2 regions of the Blastococcus sp. HT6-30 genome follow, and region 2 is predicted to be linked to the other one. Evidence: predicted binding sites of a transcription regulator. Region 2 holds the regulator's gene; the other holds the start of a gene.
What was found. Region 2 encodes LexA, which represses DNA repair genes until DNA is damaged. Its sites were predicted from a motif close to TCGAACANNTGTTCGA; they were not measured.
Positions count from the first base shown of each region.

Region 1: the regulator LexA is predicted to act here: its motif matches at 2,460-2,475, upstream of ABC795_RS07225 (DUF6504 family protein).

Region 1 covers NZ_CP155792.1:1,487,827-1,492,031, forward strand. The annotation lists gene ABC795_RS07210 (YbaK/EbsC family protein) at 1-322, opposite strand, end outside; gene ABC795_RS07215 (hypothetical protein) at 793-1,005, opposite strand; gene ABC795_RS07220 (HNH endonuclease signature motif containing protein) at 1,197-2,252, shown strand; gene ABC795_RS07225 (DUF6504 family protein) at 2,562-2,885, shown strand; gene ABC795_RS07230 (SAV_6107 family HEPN domain-containing protein) at 2,885-3,397, shown strand; gene ABC795_RS07235 (DNA polymerase III subunit alpha) at 3,394-4,205, shown strand, end outside.
Region 2 covers NZ_CP155792.1:2,570,447-2,574,651, forward strand. The annotation lists gene ABC795_RS12370 (hypothetical protein) at 36-320, opposite strand; gene ABC795_RS12375 (LysM peptidoglycan-binding domain-containing protein) at 535-1,047, opposite strand; gene lexA (transcriptional repressor LexA) at 1,255-2,016, shown strand; gene ABC795_RS12385 (hypothetical protein) at 2,020-3,024, opposite strand; gene ABC795_RS12390 (phosphatase PAP2 family protein) at 3,032-3,751, opposite strand; gene hflX (GTPase HflX) at 3,802-4,205, opposite strand, start outside.

The DNA.
Region 1 (4,205 bases), 1.1 Mb from region 2:
TCGGCGCGACGCCGCCGATGGGCTGGCCGGTGTGCCGCCGCACGAACTCCGGGTCGGCCCGGGTGAGCTGCGGGACGCCGAGGAACTCGGCGACCCGTGCCTCGTCGACCCGGTGGGCGCCGCTGGTCAGGATCAGCACGGGAGCACCGCCGACGTCGAACACCAGGCTGTTGGCGATGGCGCCGACCGGGACGCCGAGCCCTGCTGCGGCTGCAGCGGCGGTCCGGGCGGTGTCGGGCAGGTGGCGCACCTCGCCGGTGGCACCGGCCGCGCGGAGCAGCCGCGCGACCTCGGTGACCCGTGGGTGGTCCGGCAAGGGCATGGGTCGATCCTGCCACCGGCCCGAGCCGGGCGCGTGCCCCGCTCGGTCGCGCGGACGGTCGGCGCACGCCGGCCAGCAGCGAGGTCGGCGGTCTCCGGTGCATCCTCGACCGGCGCGCGCCGGCACCGCCTCGTCGAAGACCATGCCGGGCCCCGGCCGACCGCTGGAGCCGTTACCGGGCCGTGGGGCTCGAGCGGACGGAGGTGGCGCCATCCAGCGGTTCGACCAGCAGGAACTGTCGTACCCGCTGCCTACCGTGCAGCCATGGAGGACGACGGGGAGCCCCACGCGCCCGACGACGGTGAGCCGATGCCGTTGCTCCCTGGCGAGGTGGTGTCGCCGGCGGCGGCGGAGCTGGAGCTGGTGTGCGACCTCTGGTCCGCCGACGCGCACATGGCCCGCGAATACGCCCGGCAGGCGGCCGTCATCGCGGAACTGGCGCGCCGGCGCTCGGCCGAGCGGGATGCCGACTACGGCCGCCGCGGCGGGCCGGGTCCGGACTCCCGGGCGATCCGCCCGGCGGCGCTGGCCGACGTCTCCGACGACTTCGTCTCCGAGCTCGCACTCATCCGCAACTGCTCGGAGGCCGAGGCCGGGCGGCTGGCCGCCGAGTCGATCCTGCTCACCACGAAGCTGGCGGCCACGTGGGGGGAGCTGTTCGCCGGGCGGCTCACGCTGCACAAGGCGCGCATCCTGCTCGACCTGCTCGGCGACGCCTCCGGCGCCGTCGCCGCCGAGGTGCAGTCGCGGGTGCTGCCCTGGTGCCGAGCACTGTCCGCCGTCCCGGCTGGGCGACCGGGCCCGCTACCACCTGTACCGGGTCGACGCGGCAGCCAGGGAACGCCGGCGCAAGGAGGCCCAGCGCCGGGCCGACGTGCACGTCGAGCGCACCGCCGACGACCTGGGCCGGCTCGTCGTCGAAGGCCCTCTGCCCGCCGTCCACGCCGCCCGCGACGCGGTCGACCAGTACGCCCGGTGGATGCGCGCCGACGGCGACGACCGGCCGATCGGCCTGCTGCGCGCCACCGCCGCGCTCGACCTGGTGCTGCGGCCGTGGGGCACCAGCCGCCCACCGGTGACCGCTCACCTGGTCGTCCACGCTGCGGCGGCCTCACTGCGGTCTGACGCACCAGCGGGGGCGCCCCCGGCGGAGCTGGACGGCCAGTTGATCTCCGCCGCCCAGTGCCGTGAGCTGCTCGCCTCCCTCGACCTGCTCGGCTCCGCGCCGGCGGGCGGCTCGGTCTGCGTCGCCGTCGATGCCCCGGGTACCGGGGAGACCGTCGCGGTGGCCACCCGGGCCGAGCTCCGCCGCGCTGCCGGCCGGGGCCGCCGCGTCCGCCGACGCAACGCCCCGCGTGACGCCCACTCGTCCGGTGGGCCCGACGGGCCCGGTCACCCCGACGGGCCCGGTCACCCCGACGAGCCCGGTGGGCCCGACGGGCCCGGTCAGCCCGACGGGCCCGGTCGCCCCGACGGGCCCGGTCACCCCGACGAGCCCGGTGGGCCCGACGGGCCCGGTCAGCCCGACGGGCCCGGTCGCCCCGACGGGCCCGGCCTCCGGCCGCCACCTCCGACCTGCGGGTACCGGCCCACCGCTGCGCAGCACCGCCTCGTCACCGTGCGCGACCGGCACTGCCGCATGCCCGGCTGCCGCCGCCGCCCCGGCCGGTGCGACATCGACCACGGGCAGGCGTTCGCCGACGGTGGGCCCACCGCCTGCTGGAATCTGTGCTGTCTATGCCGGCGGCACCACCGGATCAAGACCTTCGCTCGCGGCTGGTGCTTCAGCCTGCATCCCGACGGCCGGCTCGTCGTGCGCACCCCCTCGGGTGTCTCCCGGACCACCCGCCCGCCCGGGTGGTGCCACGACCCCGAGCCCGACCCGCCCTGGCTCGACGACCTCGAGCCGCCCGATCCGCTCCGCACGTGAGACCAGCCGGTCCCCGGCACGTCGCCCGGTAACCGCGGTGGCGCTCCGCCGTCGGGAGCGTCCGGGGAGGTCGTCGGCCCGTTGGTCGGGGCTGGATCGCGGGGGTCCGCAGCTTTGGCGCTGGGTTCGGCGGGGGCAGGCGCACGTCCGCGACACGGCCGCCGCACGGCTTGACGGAGGCAGGCGGCTCCGGTCTACTGGACGTGTTCGAACACACGTTCGAATGGCGCTCGTTTCCGCTCCCCGGCCTTCCCCGCCGGTGGGGTGCTGGGACGGTGTGCGCGCGGGGTGAGACGTGGGGAGTCGGGCATGAGCCGGGTGCTGGGTGAGGTCGTCGGTCGGACCGGCGAAGAGGTGCAGGTCGAACGTGGCCCCTTGGGCCCGGTGCAGTTCTGGCGCGGGCAGTCCCGGTACCTCGTGGGCGAGCTGCTCGACTCCTGGGTCGAGACCGCACCGTGGTGGCTGCGGGACGCCGGCACGGGCGGCGCGTCCGCCGACCTGGTGGCGCCGCGGGAGGTCTGGCGGGTGGAGGCGGTCCGGGCCGGGCGCTCCCGGCTGAGCTTCGCCGGGGTCTACGACCTGTCGTGGGACGCGTCCGGCAACCGCTGGTGGCTCGTGCGGGTGCACGACTGATGGGCGCCGCACGGGCCGTGCCGGCCGAGCAGCTGCCGCTTCCCCCAGCCCTGCCCGCCGCCGCTGCGGCGCTGCTGGGCCAGGCGCACCGGGGGCTGGCCGCGGCCGCCGCGGCCACCGACCAGCGGGAGCGGTACGCCACCGCCCACCTCGCCGCACTCCGCGCCGCCGCCGCGGTGCTGGCCGCCCGCACCCGTCCGGAGGGCGGGCGGCGCCGCCCGCGCAGCGCCTGGGTGCTGCTCGGGCAGGTGGCGCCGGAGCTGGGGGAGTGGGCCACCTTCTTCGCCGCCGGAGCGGGCAAGCGCGCCGCCGCCGAGGCGGGGCTGTCCCGCGCGGTCACCGAGCGGGAGGCCGACGACCTGGTGCGCGACGTCCGCGCCTTCCTCGCCGTGGTCGAGACGGCGCTCGGCAGCACGCGGATGCCGGAGCCGCCTCGCTACCCGAGGCCGCGCGTGGTCGGCGGGTCGGCATCCGGATCCGCGGGCTCCCGGCCCGCCGGGCCCTGGACGTGAGCGACCCCTTCGTCCACCTGCACGTCGCCTCCGGCTACTCCATGCGGTACGGGGCCAACCACCCCGCCGACCTGGTGGCCCGCGCCGCCGAGCACGGGATGCCGGCGCTGGCCCTGACCGATCGGGACGGCCTCTACGGCGCGGTGAAGTTCGCGCTGGCCTGCCGGTCGGCCGGGGTGCGGCCGATCTTCGGCGTGGACCTCGCGGTGGCGCCGTCGCTGGGCACCAGCGTGCCGCCGGCGCTCGCGCACGTGCTGGGGGAGAACCCTGCCGCGGCACGCCCCCCGCGGTCACGGGCCGCGACGGCCGCCCGGCGGGCGCCGGCCCGCGGTGGGGCGAGCGTCGACCCGCGACTGCCCCGGGTCACCTTCCTGGCGCGGGACGGCGCCGGCTGGCGGTCGCTGTGCCGGGTCACCAGCGCCACCCACCTGCGCGGCACCCGTGGCGAGCCGGTGAGCTCGCTGGCGATCGCCGCCGAGCACGCGACCGGGCTGGTCCCGCTGCTCGGTCCCGACTCCCCGGTGGGGCGGGCGCTGCTGGCCGGCCGGGCCGATCTGGCCGCCGACCAGCTGGACGCCTGGCGTGCAGTCTTCGGCCCCGGGCTGGCGCTGGAGCTGGTGCACCACCGCGGGCGGGGCGACCGCTCCCGGGCCCAGGCGATGCTGCGGTTCGCCACCGAGCAGGGCGTGCCGGTGGTGCTCAGCAACGCCGTCCGCTACGTCGACGCCCTGGACGCGCCGACCGCCGACGTGCTCGACGCCGCCCGGCGGCTGGTCCCGCTCGGTGCCCGGCACGTCGACCGCACCAC
Region 2 (4,205 bases):
CTGCCGTGCGCACGCGGAACACCGGATCCCAGCAGTCACAGGACATGCCCGGCGTCTCGGACCAGCGGAAGGCTCGCGGTGGCGTCGGCACCGGCGGAGCGCCCGCCGCGAACTGCGGACACCGCCCGCGCCACGGCCACGCGCTGCGTCGCGCGAGATGCCGCGACGACGGCCGCAGCGGGTGCGGCGACAGGCGGCTCGGGCAGCCGCACGGTCGACAGCTCGCTCCACGCCGTCGCCTCGGCGCCGCCCACGACGACCCGCACGCACACCTGGCAGGTGCCCGAATCGTCATGCCGACAGCCCGGCAGCCCCTGCACACCAGGCACCGACCTGGTGGGCCTCGACGGCCTGGGGTCGGCAGGGCGGACACCGCGGCGCGGTTCTCCATGACGCTGGACTGCGACAGGCGGCGAGGGTGATGGCCAACACAGACGGCCGACGCTTCAACACGCACGGTCGAGGAGCTCGTCGGGCCGGGCTGGGCACCTCTTGCCGCGGCCGGCGGAGTCCACCGGGCTCGGGGGAGCTGACTCAGGGCAGCCGCAGGACCTGCCCCGGCAGGATCGCCGAGCCGTCGAGGCCGTTCAACAGCTGGATGCCGTCGACGACCTCCCGCACGTCCCGCCCACCCGCCGCTGCGCTCGCGATCGACCACAGCGTGTCCCCCGGCTCGACGATGACCCTCGTCGTCCCCATCAGCTCCAGGCCGGCACCGTCCCCGCCGAGCACCGCGGTCCCGAGCGCGACCACGCAGAGGACCAGCAGCAGCGCGAGGGCGGCCACGAGCCGGCGACCGCGAGCGGTCAGCCGGAGAGGTGGCAGCGCCGGCTTCCCCGGCCACCCTGCGGCATGCCCCAGGGCTACGGCGGGACGGGCGCCGCGCGCCGACCGGCCCGCGGCCCCACCTCCGGCCGCCGGTGCGACCGCGTAGGCGCGCGGGACCGGCGGCAGCACGCGCAGGTGCCGCTCCGGCCGCCGCTCGAGCCGCTCCCGCACCGCGCCGGGCATCTCTCCGCGCACCGTCGCTGCCGCACTGCCGGCCATGGCTTCCCGCTCCTCACCTGGCCGGATCCCCCCGGCCCGAACGCCTGTTCGATTCAAACGCTTGCCCGATGTCTACCGCACGGGTCCGACAGGAGCGACGCGACACGGCAACTTTCGAACACGTGTTTGAACTGACCGGCGATCGGCGCTACGGTCGCTACGACGACCAGGCTGATCAGCTGCGCGGGCAGCCGGCGAGGAGGAGACGTGACGAACTCGAGCGGGACGTCCGGCGGCCGACGCGGGAGCCGGAGCGCCGCCCCGGGGACGGCCGACGCCTCGGCGTCGGTGCGCGCCTTTCCGGACCGGACGGCCGACGGTGACGGACTCACCCAGCGGCAGCGCCGGGTGCTGGAGGTCATCCGCGACTCGATCGACCGTCGCGGCTACCCGCCCTCGGTGCGCGAGATCGGCGAGGCGGTCGGGTTGTCGTCGGCCTCCTCGGTCGCGCACCAGCTGTCGGTCCTCCAGAAGAAGGGCTGGCTGCGCCGCGACCCCAACCGGCCGCGCGCCCTCGACGTCCGGCTGCCCGGCGACGCAGGACGCGCCGCCGCCGTCGAGCCGCTCGTGGTCGGCGACGGCGAGCAGGCCTCTGCCCCGACGTACGTACCCCTGGTCGGGCGGATCGCCGCCGGTGGTCCCGTGCTCGCCGAGCAGGCGGTGGAGGACGTCTTCCCGCTCCCCCGCGAACTCGTCGGCGAGGGAACGGTGTTCATGCTCAAGGTGGTCGGTGACTCGATGGTCGAGGCGGCGATCTGCGACGGCGACTGGGTCGTCGTCCGCCAGCAGCCGACGGCCGAGAACGGGGAGATCGTGGCCGCCATGATCGACGGTGAAGCAACGGTGAAGACCTACAAGCGCCGCGACGGTCACGTGTGGCTCCTGCCGCAGAACCCCGCCTACGAGCCCATCCCCGGCGACGAGGCCACGATCCTCGGCCGGGTCGTGTCGGTCCTGCGCAGGGTCTGACCGTCAGGGACGACGACGCAGGCGGCTGCCCAGCCAGACCACGAGGGTGGCGACGGCGGCGGCGATCAACGCGGCCGCGACCGGTGAGCGGTCCGAGCGCACCAGCTCCTCGAAGCCCGGCAGCGGGTCCGCAACCGGTGCCGCCGTCGCCGCGGGCGGTGCGCCGGCCGGGAGGGGTACCACGGTGACCGCGCTGGGCAGCCCCTCGCTGGCGACCACCAGCGCGCGCGAGTCGGCGGTGAAGCTGACCGCCTCGCCCTGCGGTGACTCCGGCAGGGCCACCCGCACGGGCTCACCGGCCAGCGCGCCCGGGACGTCGGAGGCGGTCAGCGGCCACACGTAGGCGTCGGTGTAGGTGCGCAGCGCGACGGCGCTGCCGTCCGACGCGACCGCCCCACCGGTGATCATCAGCTGACCGGCCCGGCCGACCGGTCCGCCGGGGGTGCCGGTCAGCGTCACGTTCACGGTGGCGACCCGTTCCATGGGCGCCGTTCCGCCGTCGGCGAGGGCACCGGCCGGCCGGTACACACCGCTGGAGCCCAGGACCTCCTTGGTCACCACGTACGGGGTTCCGTCCGGGGTCACCAGCAGCGCTTCGGCGTCGTGCGCGCCGTCGGGATAGGTCAGCCGGTGCAGCGCGGTGCTGCCGTCGGGGCGGAGGACGTGCAGCGCGACGGTCGCGCGGTCGACGTTGTTGTCCCCGGTGTCGGCGATCCAGACGCCGCCGTCCGGTCCGACCGCCAGGTCCTCGGGGTCGTACGGGTCCACGGGGGCGGACTGGACGTCGATCACCGCGCACGCGTCGTCGAGCCCGTAGACGGCGACCTGGTCGCCGCCGTCGTTGAGCGCGAGCACCTGCTCGCCCACGGCGACGAGTCCCGAGACCTCGGCGAGGCGCGGATCGGTGATCGAGCACCGCACTGTGGGTGCTGCGCCCCCGGCCCCGGCGATCCCGGGGACACCGAGCAGGACGCCGGTCAGCGCGGTCGCCAGGACGAGCCGCCTCACGGCGCCGCTATCCGGTCCGGCCTGCTCGGGCACGGACGAAGCGTGACAGCACGAGCGCGTCCAGTGCATGAACCACGCCCAGCAGCACGATGCCCACAGCCGCTCCCACGACGGCGTCGGTGACCCAGTGGAAGTCCAGCGACACCATCGCCACACCGGTGGCGACCGGTCCGGCCACGCTCAGCCACCAGAACGTGCGCTGCACCGCCGACGGCAGTCCGTACTCGACCGCCTGCCACCGGGCGACGCCCCACATGAGCACGGCGTTGGCCACGTGCCCGGAGGGGAAGGAAGCGCCGTCGGGGTGGAAGTAGTACGACCCCGGAAAGGCCGGGGCGGTGCGACCGATGCCGTGCTTGATGGCGTAGACGCCGGCGGTGAGCACAGCGAGGGCGAGCGCGACCCGGGCGATCGGCAACCACGTCCGCCGCCGCCAGAAGAGGTAGCCGAGCAGACCGGCGAGCACCGCGAGGATGGTGACCCGCCCGCCGAGCTGGGTGACCAGCCAGACCACGGGGTAGCCCGCGGTGCCCCGCAGTCCCCAGTCACTGACGACCTCCGAGACCAGCAGGTCCAGCCGCTCCAGCGAGCCGTGGGTGAGCAGGTCGGCGGTCACGAGGACCGGGACGAGGACCGCCACGCCGACCAGCCACCACGGCGGCCGACCGGCCGAGACGACGGGCGCGGAACCGGGAAGACCGGTCTCCCGCACCGCGCCCCTCGCCACGCCGCAACCGTACCGGGCCGTGACCGGATCGTGATCGATGCGGCCGGAGGTCAGGCGACCGGAGCCCCGAACTCCTCGAGTGCGGCCGCGAGCGCTCCGTCCACCCGGGCGGTGAGCCGGGTGCCGCCGCCCTCGTGCTGCTCGCTGAGGACCTCGCCGTCCCGGTGCACGCGGGCCACCAGGTCACCCCGCTCGTAGGGCACCAGCACGTCGACGTCGACGTCCGGGTGCGGCAGACGCTCGGCGACGAGCCGGCGCAGGGTGTCCATGCCGGCCCCGGTCCGGGCGGAGACCCAGACGGCGCCCGGCAGGGCCTGGCGAAGGGCGAGGATGTCCTCCTCGCTCATCGCGTCGACCTTGTTGACGACGATGACCTCCGGGACCGCCGACGCGTCGATCTCGTTCAGCACGACGTGGACGGCGTCGATCTGGCCGAGCGGGTCGGGGTCGGAGC